Regions from separate parts of the Bacillus sp. ISL-47 genome, predicted to be linked through region 3. Evidence: riboswitches for the same ligand, from Rfam matches in the RefSeq annotation. Region 3 holds a riboswitch; each other region holds the start of a gene.
The links. A riboswitch is a leader RNA that binds a small molecule or an ion and turns the genes downstream of it on or off. The one in region 3 is predicted to bind cyclic di-GMP.
Positions count from the first base shown of each region.

Region 1 (3,693 bases), on a different contig from region 3:
ATTCAGGTGCTGCTTCATAATGATATAACTGGCGGATATCCAGACAACACATTCAGGCCAAACTCAAATGTAAATCGGGCAGAATTTGCTTCTTTCCTGGCTAGAATCATTCGAAATCATGATGTACACATTGCAGGCGGTGAAATCACCGCCCATTTTATTAATGTCGGCCAAGGCGACAGCATATTGCTGGAAACCCCTAATGGTAAAAATGTATTAATCGACGGCGGAAACAGATACGCAGGCGATGAAGTGACTGACTATTTAACCCGGGAAGGCATTGGTTCGATTGATGTCATGGTCGCCACTCATCCAGATGCTGACCATATCGGCGGGCTAATTGAAGTTTTAAAAAAGTTCCCTGTAAAAAGGGTCCTTGATAGCGGTAAAGTTCATACGACAAAGACTTATACAGAGTATTTAACATTAATTGACCAAAAAAATATCCCAATGGATATCCCATCTAAAGGGGATTTTTTAAACATTGATGAAGATATTGCTGTTCAAGTGTTAAACTCAACCTATTCAAGTTCAGATTTAAATGAATCCTCTGTTGTATTAAAAGTGGTCCATGAAGACGTTAGCTTCTTATTAACTGGAGATGCAACAATGGAGAATGAAGCGAATATGACCCAGCAATACAATGTGTCTGCAGATATATTAAAAGCTGGCCATCATGGTTCCAGCACTTCAACTTCTTCAAGCTTCCTGAATAAAGTTCAGCCTTCCATTACCATACTTTCATATGGAGACAATTCCTATGGTCATCCAAACTCGGCAGTCGTACAAAGGTTAAAATCTATAGGTTCGAAAATTTACAGTACTTATAACCATGGAAATATTATTGTGGAATCAACTGAAAATGGATTTACCGTTGAGGAGGGCTGATAACGTTGGAAAGATACACCGTTGATGCAATAGAAGGAGAAAAAGTTGTTTTATTACCCAGCAAGAATGAATGTGACAGAATCGTTGTCTCCATGAAGCAATTCTCATCAAACCTGTCAGATGGAGATATAATTGAAGCAACCATCAGCAGCGAGGGTAAAGTGATGGAATACAAGTTATTATCTGATGAAACGCAGAATGCTTTCAAGAAAAATCAGGCATTGCTTCAGAAGATTTTAAACAAAAACAAGAAATAGCTAAAAGGAGCCCACTTACTTGAGATGGGTTCTTTTTAGCTATTTCCCGCATTAGTTATAAGCAGATATAGAAGAATCTGTTCCATCCGCATTAATGAATTGATGGTTCACTCTCGTACACGCACATACCAGGTTATTCAAGCATTCCCTCTTGATTTTTTCATCGCAAATGAAATCATATAATAATTCTTTCTCCAGCTTTTCTGCAATTTCCTCAAGAGAATTTGTCTCCTGGCGGGAAAGAGAATGAATAATCTCCCTTTCAAAGAATTCCACCGATCCGTAGTAAATCTTCAATTTTACCCACGCCCTTCCAATTTATTTACAATTCTGAAAACTAAAAAGTAAAAAACTCGCCAACGTCCGGCAGAGTTTGAATGTTATTATTAGCTATACCCTATAAAAAGACATATACTCCCGACATTTTGGCAGCCCGACGATCTTAGTCATGTATATGACCTTAGACTCGCGGCTTTGCGTCCTTATTTTTCAATAAGTTTGCCTTTTTCAATTTTCATACAATTATCATATAACTATAGTAATATATTTTCAACAAATTTCGCTATTTTTCCGCAAACATTAAGACTAAAGGACTATTCCTATTCTATAAAAAGACCGGCACCTATTTGCCGGCCCTCCCATTTATCATTGTGCCTCAACATAAATCGCAGCTGGCAGACTGGCTCCGCCTGCATGCATGATCTCAAGGCTAATCATATCCTCAGCACCTGCAACAGTATAAGCCGGGAGTTCAACATACTCCGTGGAAGGCTTAAGGGTTGGGATCAAATAAACAATTCCATTCATTTTCACCGCTCCGCTATATAGTCCCCCTCTGCCCGCTATTTTTAGCTTGATGGTCTTCGCTTCACCAGTTGGGTTGATAATAGGAATATCCACCTTATAATTCATGCCAAAGTGGCCTGAATTTCCAACTGAGCCATTGACTTTAGCTAATGAATTCTCTTCGGTAAGGAAGTGATCCGTCTTTCCGTTCGAAATGTTATAGCCCACTTCCGGTGAGCCCACTGTATAGGCAGGCAGGACTGCCCGGATTTCAGCATTTGGCCAAACGCCTCTCGGATGTGCAGCGTATGGATCAATCGGAACTGGTTCTGAGTGAATCCTTGTTAAGTCTGTATTATTTGTTGTCAAAACAGTTCGGATTGTGTATTCACTATTTCCTCCGTTTATCGAGCGAATATCGACATCCTGCAAAAAGCCAATAATATAGTTAGGATGCAATTCATATGTTTCGATTAGTTTCGTTTCACCCGGCTGTATAACCATCCCCATACTCGCTGAATCAGTTAGCTTGTCATTCAGGACTTTATCAGCTATTGGAAGGCCAATATCATAATTAATCCAGCTGTTTCCGCTCGTTTTCACATAACCTTTAGAACCTGTAACCTCCAGGCTATTGATGCTTGAAGTATTTTGAATGGTTATCCCAATCTTCGCTTCTTTTCCAAGCTTATTAAGATGCCATCCAAAAATCCGGTGCTCGTTAACTGGATCTGCTAAATTTACATTATGCTGAGCAAGCGTGGCTGCTGGATTAGGAACGAGAGCAGGTGTAACTCTTTCAGGATTATCGCTTACAAGCAGGTCTCGTGAGCCTTCCAAGCTTGCATTTGGGACATATGCAGGACGTGTAGTTGAGCCCTCTGTTTTCTCAAGGAAATCGCTTGTAAACATATAATGATAGAGATAAATGTACAATTCCCTTTTATCAGTCAGGATACGCAGGTTGCCCCCCAGTGCATTGACAATAAAATGAACAGGAACGTACATTTTTCCTGACTCGATAAACGGCTTTTCTTCAATCTGCACATTCTCCTGATTGATTAGAACGTTTTGGCTTCCGTTTGTAAAAACAAAGTTCAAGCCGGCAACCTGAAATTCCAGCTGGCTATCTGTCACCCAATTTGAACTTGTGCTGTCCAAATAATTATAAAAATAGTCTGCAGGAATGTACGTTCTTCCGCTTCTCTCCTCTAAAGGATCTTCCATGATGATTCTTTTATTGTTCATATGTAATACGTATGGATCTTCTGGTGGGATTTTTTGATGATTAAGTGTTATTTCAACGGTTTGTTCACCCTGATTCCAATAAACCTTCCCATCAAGGTTCTCACTCACAAAGCGCAGCGGTACGTAAGTCCTGTATTTGTACATAAGAGGAGCAACGTTCATAGTAACCTTCTTATCATTTACTTTGGCAATAGTAGAGTTTATGGTAAGATCTACTCTTTTTCCATTTCTGACGGCACTAGCTGTTTGATTCTTTTTATCCCAATAAACCTTGGCATCAATCGCTTCATATAAATCTCTCATCGGCAAAAGCAGATGGCCGGACTTATTAAGAATAGGATCGTTAAACACAGTCTTCTTCCCATCAATTTCAATAGTCACTCCATTTTTAATATACAGGCCTTTTCCGATCAAGGTTGCAGCTGAAACACTTGATGAACCGGCCGATAGAAGGGAGCTGAGAGCAACTGCAGCAATAACAACTAAAACTCTTAATCTTGCAAACATTTTTCCA
Region 1 is NZ_JAGGQS010000009.1:83,609-87,301, reverse strand. Features, by position in the region: gene J7I93_RS04540 (S-layer homology domain-containing protein) at 1-888, shown strand, start outside; gene J7I93_RS04535 (DUF3006 domain-containing protein) at 894-1,145, shown strand; gene J7I93_RS04530 (hypothetical protein) at 1,197-1,442, opposite strand; cyclic di-GMP riboswitch class I at 1,570-1,658, opposite strand; gene J7I93_RS04525 (copper amine oxidase N-terminal domain-containing protein) at 1,791-3,686, opposite strand.
Region 1: another riboswitch for cyclic di-GMP. It lies ahead of J7I93_RS04530 (hypothetical protein); the one in region 3 lies ahead of J7I93_RS03135 (EAL domain-containing protein).

Region 2 (3,693 bases), on a different contig from region 3:
CAAAACAAATGTCCTCCTTCCAGCATGGATCTGGGAGGAGGCTAGAGATAAAGAACAATTGAAAATGCTTGTTTTAGAGTATATGCGGAGGTATTCGGATTACAAAGTAAAAGGGGTTAAAAACGGATTTGCTGTATGTGAGAGGGAGTGAATCACATGTTTGTTAAGACCATTCGTATTCCAAATGGAGATGTATTTTCAAAGTATTTTATATTCAAATGTGAAACTATCGGGGAATCTGATATGCGTGCCATGTCATAAAAATGTCCATAGGAAGTAGGTGATACGGTGCCCGAAAGTTATCCATTTCCAACCTATTCAGGATTATTAGAGCCGAAACATTACAAAAAAATTGGATCAGCATTGTGGCTTTTTCTCTGGTGCGTCAGTTCCACTACAAAAGAGATTGAACGAGATGGAGTAACCTGGGGCATCGTGTTAGGAAATAAGCCATTGAAACGCTCAGAGTTGGCAAAACCTTTTGGAGTTAGCGAAAGAACTGTTCAAAGGTGGCTGGATGACCTAGAAACACATGGTTACATAAAGATCACCAGAGCACCTTATGGATATATTATAACTGTTAAAAACTCTAAAAAATACAGCAAAGAGAGAGTGGACAAAAACGTCCAGTCTGATGGAGACCGGACAAAAACGTCCAGTCCAGAGTGGACAGAAATGTCCAGTCATGTGGACAAAAGTGTCCACTCTAATAAAGATATTACAAAGATAAATAATACTACTATTACTATTACTAAAGAAAATGACCCAGTAGATATTATTGCTGAAAGATTCATAGAGTTACGAACGATACAAGAAGGACGTTCTGTTTACCCAACAACAAAAGATTATGAAGCAATCGCCCGGATTGTCGCCCGTGGTATGCCGTTGCCACAAACAATCAAATTGCTTGAACAGTGTTTTGCTGAATATAAAGAACGTCAGCCAAATGGAGCCATTAAAGCCTTCGGTTACTGTGAAAAATACATCATGGATCATTATGAGGCCTTAGTAGCAAGAGAACAGGCAAAAGAAGCAGCTAAAAACGTTAAGCCTTTTAAAAGCAATAATTCTTATAAACCTAAGGGTATGCGATCCAAGCCAATACGTACGGAAATGCTGCCAGATTGGTTTTATGAAAATGAGCAACCAAAACAACCGATAAAGGAAAAATCACCTGACCAAATTGCTGCCGATAAGGCTGAACTTGATGAAATGCTGAGGAAAATGCAAGAGCGGGAAGTGCCTAGCAATCAAGATGAGCTGGCCCGTAAAAAGGCAGAACTAAATGAAAAGCTAAAAATATTAAGATCAGGGAGTTGAAACCATGGGGATCCTATATGAATCCGTTATGCAACAGAAAAGGAATATCCTCATCAAGAGATTGTCAGAACTTAATATTTATAAGGCTCAGTCAGGAAAGAGAATCCACGATTGTGATTACGAGGAACTGAAATATGAGCTTGTACTGGCATCTTTTCGGGAGATTAATACAGAGGCTACACAAAATAACTGGTTTTGAAGGGAGATATGAAAAATGACTATCACAAATGTTAAATTAGTTACTCGCTGTCCAAAATGTCTGGCCAAGGGGACAGTGATAGGACATCGAAAAAACCTCTTATTACTTGAATGCAGGGACTGCAATACACGCTGGAATACTTACTCAAAGACTTGCAAGATTTGTGGAAAGCCAAATTATTTCTACATTGAGGGTCCATGCGTGAAATGCTACTCGGAAAAACACAACGCCATATGATTTTAAAAGCAGCGAAGCTGAGCTTGCTGCTAAGTTTCCTCAAAAAAAAGACCCCTATAAAGAGGTTGTTTAGCTGACAAGCTTATTTAATGCGGGGATTAATTCATTAAAGTACGGTTTTACAATAAAATCTTTAGCACCATAATTTAAAGCTTCCACGATTAATTTAGATTGTCCCATTGCGGAGCATATAACAACTTTTGCATTTGGATCAAGATTCTTGATCTCTTTTAAAACAGCCATTCCATCTTTACATGACATTGTTAAGTCTAGTAATACGATATCTGGGGAAGACTTCTTGAAAAGTGATATAGCTTCGCAACCATCAGAGGCTTCAGCAATTACTTGATAGTTGCCTTCAGACAAGGTTCTTTTAAGTATTTGTCTCATAAACATAGAATCATCAGCAATTAGTACTTTATTAATCATATCAAACTCCCTTTTTGAAAATTAGGCAAATTTAAGAAAGGAGTTATAAGAGATTTACGAGATTGATAAATCTCGGTAACCCGGCTGCCTTAGCTTTTACCTTACACCCGTGGCTTTGCGTCTTTTACTTTCATAAAATTTGCCATTATAGGTATATTAACACAGTGAATATAGTGGAAAACGACAAAATGTGACAAAAAATTGATAATTTCGTGACTTATGGATTATAAATTTCGTTGGTGGTGAGGGAATGAAGCAATTAGACTTATTCTCCTTTGCCCTTGAAGATCAGATAGCTGAACTAAAACAAGGCGAAGAGTTGGAGTTTTACAGAGGGATGGAACGGCTGCTGATCCGTCATCATGAAAAATACAAGGGCGTTTGTCATTATCAGGGACCTGATTTCTCTGGTGTAGCATTTCATCTTGATGAAAGGGAAGGATTAGATTTGTTTGTTGCCAAGATAAATAGGTGGCTGGAAGAGTAAGACAAGGAAGCAAAAGAGTAAACTAGGTATTCTTTCGAATTCTAAAAGTATACTCCCTGCATTTTTTGTAAATGTTAAGAGAAAAACAAGGGAGGATTTTTAGTTGGAATGGATTTTTTATCTATACCTGATAAATACGTTTTTTATCTTAATCATAGCAATTCGGGATGTACGTAGGCCTGCCAAGGCTTTGAATTGGATAATAATCGTCCTTCTTTTTCCTATCATTGGTTTCTTGCTTTATCTTAGCATATCAAATCCTAAGTTTATTCATCGGAAAAGATTGACCTCTTCTAAAAGTGAATCGAATAAATTACCTGATACATTTGGTGATTCAGCATCGGTAATCGCCGATGCTTTACGGCCCTTCACTGTGAATGGGCTACGAACGGGCCAAGTCCAAGTATTTGACAATGGAATAGCAAAATATAAACAACTCATTGAATCCCTCCAAAAAGCCCAAAAAACGATTGATCTGGAATATTTCATATTTAGGAATGACCAAATTGGTAATCGCATCACAGAACTGCTAATCGAAAAAGCAGTAAATGGAGTGCGGGTTCGTTTTATGAGAGATGGCTTGGGGAGTTATAAATTTCCGCGTGAAAAAATCCGACAGATGGTCAAAGCAGGGATAGAATGCCGTACAATATTTCCTTTACGATTTCCTTGGATCTTTTCTTATTGGAATTATCGGGATCATTGTAGAATTGTCACAATTGACGAAAAAGTAGCTTTTACTGGATGCATGAACGTAGGATATGAATATACAGGATTGAAGCCTGACGTTGGCTACTGGCGGGATACCCACTTGCAAATCATAGGAGATGCATTGGTCGATTTACAGACTGTCTTTGATGTTCATTGGAATATGGCAGTGCCGGAAAAAATAAAATCAAATACTAACCCGAAAACAAAGTCTGATGTAATCAATCCAATCGGCAGAGAAGATCATGTCAGATGGTTAGCCGAATTGGGATCAGAGTTGAGCACCCTAGATTATAATGAGATAGACATATCG
Region 2 is NZ_JAGGQS010000022.1:57,920-61,612, reverse strand. Features, by position in the region: partial or broken gene J7I93_RS08815 (hypothetical protein) at 289-1,098, shown strand; gene J7I93_RS08810 (hypothetical protein) at 1,325-1,519, shown strand; gene J7I93_RS08805 (response regulator) at 1,826-2,185, opposite strand; cyclic di-GMP riboswitch class I at 2,257-2,339, opposite strand; gene J7I93_RS08800 (hypothetical protein) at 2,436-2,672, shown strand; gene J7I93_RS08795 (phospholipase D-like domain-containing protein) at 2,776-3,693, shown strand, end outside.
Region 2: another riboswitch for cyclic di-GMP. It lies ahead of J7I93_RS08805 (response regulator); the one in region 3 lies ahead of J7I93_RS03135 (EAL domain-containing protein).

Region 3 (3,693 bases):
TGCCGGTTTCCAGCAGACTGTTCAGCTTCTCGTCAAAGGATCTTCGATTCGGCAGCCCTGTTAAATAATCATGAAAAGCCATATGCCTCATCTTCTCTTCCAGCCTCTTGGATTCTGTAATATCGGCAACAAAGCCATCTGCCTGAATTAATTCCCCTTCTTCATTCAAAATCGGAATGGCATCAACATTCACCCATTTTTGCTCACCGGATTTATGGAGAATACGATATTGATAGCGGATGCTTTTCCCTTCCTTCAGCTTCTCCCGCTCTGAGGAGACCCCTGGCCTATCCTCGGGCAGAATGATCCTGTTCCATAACTCAAAATCAGTTATAAAATCCTCTGCCGTATAGCCAAAGATGCCTACTACTCCCCTTGAGAAGTGAAGGACCTTTCTATTTATTAAATCAGCAGAATAGATTCCTACATCAAGATTTTCATAGATTTGCGCTATTTTACGTTCGTTCTCATAAAGCTTCTCTTCAATCTGCCGTTTCTCGGTTATGTCCTGAACCGTTGCGACAATTTTAGGGAATTGATGCTCATCAAGGAAACTTGCTTTATGCTGAATATATCGCTCCTGCCCATCCTTCCTTAAAATGCGGCACTCGATTACCGCACTTCTTTTTTCATTCAAAAGCCTATTAAACTGTATTTTAAAAGCAGTCCGATCTTCCGGATGGATATAGCCTAAATAAGCATCAAATGTTGGGACGAATCCCTCTTGGGGATCAATGCCAAAAATCCGAAACAATTGCAGAGACCAAAATCCCCTATCCTTCTCCACGTCATACTCAAGACTCCCAATATTGGCGACCATCTGGGCACGATTAAGGCTATCCTTGATCTTTTCCAGCTCCCTTTGCTGTTGAATAAAGCTGGTTATATCCTTTGCAATCCCAAAAACACCCTTAATTTGGCCATTAACTTTAATGGGAACATTTGTGACTTGTACATCTACCAAATCATGATCCCTCTTAACCCCAACACTATGATAGGTTTGCGGGCTGCCTTGAAGGGCTTTTTGAAAATGCTCAACAGTCGTATCCAAATACTCTTCTGCAATAACATCCCGAAAGGAACCGGACAAATACTCGGGAGAACCTCCGAGCAGCTCCTCTAAAGAATCATTGTACTCTGAAAAATTCCCCTCTGGATCCAGTGTATAAATAGCATCGGGATGATAATCAAAAAGGGACTTGTACTTTTGATTCTGCAGCTCCAATGTCTCTTTCAAGTTCTCTTCTCTTGTAATATCCTTCGAAATGCCAATGGCACCAATGATCTGCTTATCTTTATAAACGGGGATGGATATATTATTCACTTTTAGTAAATGACCTTTTTTATGAAAAATTGAAAAGATCGTATTTTTCGCTCTCCCTTTTAAAACCTGCTGAAATGCACTCAAAACACCCGGGATCTCTTCCTCATTGATAAAAGAAGAAATATCGGCGCCTATAATCTCATCCTTCGTGAACCCGGTGATGCTATATGTACTTTTGTTTACTTCGATTATGTTTCCTTTAAGGTCAGTAATATAAGTCATATCGGGATTATGAATAAATAGGGTCCGAAAGATAGCGGGATCTTCAATATCCAGATTGACGATCTCATCCATTGGCTTCCTGCTAAATCGAGTAAATAATTTGTTCAATGCATAACGTCCTTTCCTTTTAAAAAGGCAAATGAGGAAAGTGTTCATTTTTCTATGCAACCCGGCTGCCATGGCAGGAACCTGCTTTAGGCCCGCAGCTTTGCGTCTTTTACTTTCGTAAAATTTGCCCTTAATTAGAATATGTTACCATATGACGTTAGCACTATGAACAGATTGTTAACAATTAATGTAAATGAAAGTTTTTCCATTTTTAACCTCGTGCGATTGTGACTGAGCTAACGGAAGCCGCTCCTGTTACTTTCAGCACTTTCGCGGCATGGTATAAGGTAGAGCCGGTTGTATAGATATCATCCATGAGGAGAATTTTTTTGTCTCGAATGTCTGTATTCGGAATGAGCTGGAAGACCTGCTGGAGATGGATTCGCTCTTTTCGTGATTTTTTGGATTGTTTTTCGGAGTGGGTGCGCTGAAGGACTTCTGTTGATGCAAATCCCGCCTCCTGGAATAGTGCAGCTGACTGATTGAATCCTCTTTCATAAAGCCGCTCAGGACTTAATGGGATAGGGACAAGCAGATCGAAGGCGAGCGTTTGCAGCTTTGCTTTTATAAAAGGAGAGAACGCTTTGGCAAGGATATAATCTCCTCGGAATTTATATTGGGCAATGACTTCTTTTAGGAAGTCATCGTATAGGAAAAGGGAGTGGTTGCTCTCAAGGCAATGGCCCCACTCCGGATCCTCATTCCATTTTAGACAGTCCCGGCAAAGGTTTCCGGTACGAAATTGCGGTTCTAATTGACTGAACGGACGGCTGCACTTTTCGCAGGTTTCCCCTTGGATAAAAGAGAGTTTTTCGGTGCAATTCATGCACAGGTGATCTTCTTTTGGCCTGGACCAAAGAGTCGACCAGCTTACTACTAGGGTGATTTCTTCGTGGCAAATGAGACAATTAATAATCAATCAGTCCTTTCTTTCTGGCTTCTATATTCATTTGGAGGATTTGTTTACGTGCTTGAACCATGTTTTCTGTTTTGCCGTAGTGGAAAAAGGTTATATCGCCAGCGGGAAATTGCGCGCTTCTCCCAGCCCTGCCGGCGATCTGGACAAGGGCACTTTCTGTAAAAATGCGGTCTTCTGCTCCTAGAACGGCTACATCAATATTGGGGAAGGTTACGCCTCTTTCCAGAATGGTTGTGGTTAAAAGCATCGGGATCTCTTTGTCGCGCATGGCTTGGACCTTGCTTTTTCGGTCTGGATCTTCCGCGTGAACCGCTTCAATTTTCGGGTGGAGTTTCTTGAGGATAGTTAGGACTGTTTCCATCTTATCGATTTTTGGGAGGAACAGCAGGCATTGCTTTTGGGTTTCGAGCCGCTTTTTGATCCATTGGGTGACTGGCGGCGGAAGCTTGTCCTTTTTGAGAGCTTTTTCCCAGTTGCCGCACCATTTGAAGGCTGGAGCTGGTAAAGGGTGACGGTGATATCTTGCGGGGATGGTGACAAAATCTCTCTTCCCGCTCCGGCATTCATTTTGCCATTTCCGGTTTGGAGTTGCTGTTAGGCTGATCATCGAGGAGAGGTCTTTGCGGGCTTGGCGGACAGCATATTGCAGGCTTTCGTCTGCCGTGTACGGAAAGGCGTCTACTTCATCCACGATGACGGTATCGAAGGCTTTATAGAAACGGAGAAGCTGGTGAGTGGTGGCGATGGTTAGCGGAGCCTGGAGATGGCGGTCTTCACTGCCACCGTAGAGGACGGCAACTTGGATACCGGGGAAGACTGCTTTTAGACGAGGTCCAAGCTCAAGGACCACATCAGTCCGCGGAGTGGCAATGCAGACTCTTTTTCCAGATGCGAGGGCCGTGCTGATTCCATCGAAAAGCACTTCTGTTTTCCCGGCTCCGCATACGGCCCATACGAGGAGTTCTTTATTAACTTGGATAGCCTGCTTTACTCGATCAGAGGCAGCCTGCTGCCCATCTGAAAGCTTGCCGTTCCAAACTAAAGAATCCTGAGCTATCACCTCGTCCTGCTCTGTCCCCCGCCAGCTAATCAAAGGTGCACAAGCACCCACCCTCCCCAT
Region 3 is NZ_JAGGQS010000006.1:32,901-36,593, forward strand. Features, by position in the region: gene J7I93_RS03135 (EAL domain-containing protein) at 1-1,618, opposite strand, end outside; cyclic di-GMP riboswitch class I at 1,707-1,793, opposite strand; gene J7I93_RS03140 (ComFC family protein) at 1,866-2,573, opposite strand; gene J7I93_RS03145 (ATP-dependent helicase ComFA) at 2,563-3,693, opposite strand, start outside.

Region 4 (3,693 bases), on a different contig from region 3:
CGAAAATTTGCAGGCTCTTCGGCTGCAGGAGCTCTCCTTTATAAATGGAAGATGGCTCTTCAAGCTTTTCAATTACCATCACATCGATCTTCGACCTGGCAAGTTTCAGCCCGAGCGTCAATCCCCCAATCCCTCCTCCAACAACAGCTACCTCGGTATTCAAGGACATACTTCCCACCACCTTTGCCCTTTATTTATCCTCCTTTTTAAAAAGCAAAACCAATGGATATGCTGATATTACAGTGTTTGGAAGATTTTTATAAACCGTTCTAACGAAAAAAGGAGTATGATTAGGGAAGGCACCTTTATTTTCAAATTCCTATTTAATCGATAAAATAAAGACATACGAAATAATTCTTTGATCCATCATGGACAATCTATATAGCATTTTATTTGGAGGCATTTCTATGAGAGAAATTACTGTAGAACAATATATTCAAATGGATAAGGCAGTTCCGGTTGATGTAAGGTCTCCAATTGAATTTGAGGAGTGCAGCATTCCAGGAGCTGTGAATGTACCGCTTTTCACCAATGAAGAACGTGTGGAAATTGGTACTCTTTATAAAAAAGAGGGCTCTGATGCTGCTAAATGGAGAGCGATGGAGATGGTTTCACCCAAAATCCCATCCATGCTCGGTAAGATTCGGGACCTGAAAAATAAAGGCTATCAGCCTGTTATCTACTGCTGGCGCGGCGGCATGCGCAGTAAATCTGTAGCCACCTTTTTGGCCTATGCAGGCGTGTCTTTCCCTCGTTTAGTTGGGGGATACAGAGCCTACAGGCAATATATTCTTGAAAATACAACTGGGTTAATTCCTGATCAATCAGTCGTTCTTCATGGCATGACTGGCGTGGGAAAAACGGATGTACTAAAGGTTTTAAGTGAGAGGGGTTATCCTGTCCTAGACCTTGAAGAAATGGCAGGACACCGCGGCTCGATCTTCGGCTCCTTTGGAATGGGTGACGGCAGCAGCCAAAAAACCTTTGATGCGCTGCTGTATCAAGCACTTTCAGAGGTTAAGGGTTCTCCATATATCATTATGGAAGCAGAGAGCAAGCGAATCGGCAAGGTCGTTCAGCCAGATGAACTGCTGGATACGAAGAAAACAGGTATCCACATCGATATGTATGCAGGTATGGAGTCCCGTGTTCAGCGTATTCTCAGAGATTATGTTGAGCCCTATCAAAAGGAAGAATGGTTCAAACCTAAAGTAAGCGAAAGCCTTTTATTTATCAAAAAAAGACTCAAGGACTATGATATACGTGCCCTGCTTGATGAAGCTGTTGAAAAGGAAAATTATCCACTGTTCATTAAGCTATTATTGGAACACTATTATGACCCTCGCTATGCCTTTAAGCAGCATGACTACGAAGGTCAGTTCCATCATGTTAACGCTGATGATGTTAAAGCAGCAGCCGAACAAGTCATCAAAATCATTGAAACACAAAATGCTCCCGTCCTGTGACGCGGAGCATTTATTATAAAAATATCTATATAATTTGGTTATTGCTGTGGTATGATAATAATATTGAACAAATCGTTCTTAATATGGAACCTTTCTGTGAATTCTGCTATAATCATATTACATACAATAATAAGGTGTGTGAGGTACAATGATCGGTGATCGTGTTAAAAAACTTCGCCAAGAAAAAAGAATGTCCTTATCCGAGCTTGCTGAACAGGCTGGTGTGGCCAAGTCTTACCTAAGCTCTTTAGAACGCAACCTGCAGACAAACCCATCCATACAATTCCTTGAAAAAATTGCAGGTGTATTGAATGTCCCAGTAGACCATTTAATCCATGAGCAAATCAACAAGGACGAGCTCGACACGGAATGGATGAAAATCGTAAAGGAAGCGATGGAATCCGGTGTTTCCAAAGAGCAATTCCGCGAGTTTTTGGATTTTAATAAGTGGAGAAGCGAACAGAAATAAAATTTTTTGAGCCTGAATTTTTTTCAGGCTCTTTTTTATAAAAAAACCTTTACCATTACCAATAAAATTTCGTTTACCTGGCCTTAGTTAAGACTTCCTTCGCTTCATTTTTATGTAGAAATTCACGGATTTCCTCTTTTTCAAGGCCTAAGTTTTTTGCTTCCAAGATCAGCTCCATCCATTCCATATCAATTCCATCCATTTTTAAACCTATTGCCGCCACAACTATTCCCCCCAAAATACATATCGTATTCCAGGCAATCCAGCCATCCTAGTATTTCCCCTAATACCTTAGACCTGTGACTTTGCGTCCTCATCTTTCAATGAGTTTGCCTTTTTCTGTACCTTTTTACTCATTATCTTTTTCCTAATAAATGTATTCTACTATCATGATATTGATTATGTTGTCATAATATGTCAGCTTCCCGCTGTTTTTTAAATATTTAATTAACTTACAATTCGACATATTCTTTTTAAATACTAGGTGCTCTGGCCTAAATATGATATGAGTTCTTCAAGACTTTGCCATTTCTAATAAAACGATGTTACATATAGTCGAATTCTTTTCTTGTATAGTAAGAAAGTCCAACCCTTTTTTTATAATTTTCATTAATTTGCTTAAATGAATACTTTAATGGCTTTTTATTCTTTCTGTAAATGACATGGATCGGCTCCATCGTCATGGCATCCAAAAAATCATTTTCCGTTAAATCATTTCCGCAGCAAGGACAGTGCCAATGCCCAATTTCACTGCTGCTGAAGGTTGGGCTACCGCATTTATCACAGTTCTTTTGATACATAGAGCACCACCTTTAAACCTATTGATTTAATGAGGTTCTGATTTCTCCTCTCCCGTTCAAGTTTGTAAGCAAAAAATAAACAGAGATGAATCTTAGTGCTTTATAACGAACAGGTAATCTGAGTATAGTTCATATTATCTATTTTGAAAAATTCTAAAAATGGCTGTTTTTTCTCTAAAAAGAACACTTTTTGTTCTATTACTCTAAATACCTTCGTTTATCTCACTATTCTATACTTTTTATTGAACGGAATGTTCGTTATAATGAATATATATTTTCTTATAAGGAGCATTATGCCTATGGTAGGTAGACGCATTAAAAATTTGAGGATCAAAAAAGGGTATTCTATTAATGAACTCTCCGAAAAAGCCGAGGTATCCAAGTCTTATTTAAGCTACATTGAAAGAGGCATCCAAAAGAATCCCTCTTTGCAGGTACTATCAAGAATAGCTAAAACGCTTGATGCCAACCTTGAGGATTTATTGGAAGAAAATAAAGATATGATAGCAGACCTAACATCCCTGGATGAGGAATGGGTCAATCTAGTAAGGGAGGCTATACGGCAGGGGATTACAAAGGAAGACTTTACCTATTATTTAGAGTTTATTAAGTTCAAGAAAATGAATGAAGGGAAAGGATGATGGCTTTAATTTATTGACGTACCTGTAGCGTCCTCCTTCTATGCTATCTTGTAAACAGTAAGGGCGGCTTATGTTGCTTAAAGAAAAAGCCAAGCCCATCATTAGCAGATAAAGCCTGGCTTCTCTTTTTTTCTTATTTATTATTCAGGCTGACGGCAATTTTAGAGCCCACTTCAGCATTATGCTTAACCAATGCAATATTAGCTGTCAGGCTTGTGCCATTCGTAAGTTCCTTTACTTTTCCAAGCAAAAACGGTGTTACTCTTTTACCTGAGATATTTTTTTCCATTGCTTCTTTTAGTGCCGTTTCGATAACC
Region 4 is NZ_JAGGQS010000025.1:4,394-8,086, reverse strand. Features, by position in the region: gene J7I93_RS09780 (FAD-dependent oxidoreductase) at 1-169, opposite strand, end outside; gene mnmH (tRNA 2-selenouridine(34) synthase MnmH) at 408-1,466, shown strand; gene J7I93_RS09770 (helix-turn-helix domain-containing protein) at 1,615-1,935, shown strand; gene J7I93_RS09765 (anti-repressor SinI family protein) at 2,009-2,158, opposite strand; cyclic di-GMP riboswitch class I at 2,189-2,279, opposite strand; gene J7I93_RS09760 (hypothetical protein) at 2,481-2,735, opposite strand; gene J7I93_RS09755 (helix-turn-helix domain-containing protein) at 3,035-3,376, shown strand; gene J7I93_RS09750 (pseudouridine-5'-phosphate glycosidase) at 3,510-3,693, opposite strand, start outside.
Region 4: another riboswitch for cyclic di-GMP. It lies ahead of J7I93_RS09765 (anti-repressor SinI family protein); the one in region 3 lies ahead of J7I93_RS03135 (EAL domain-containing protein).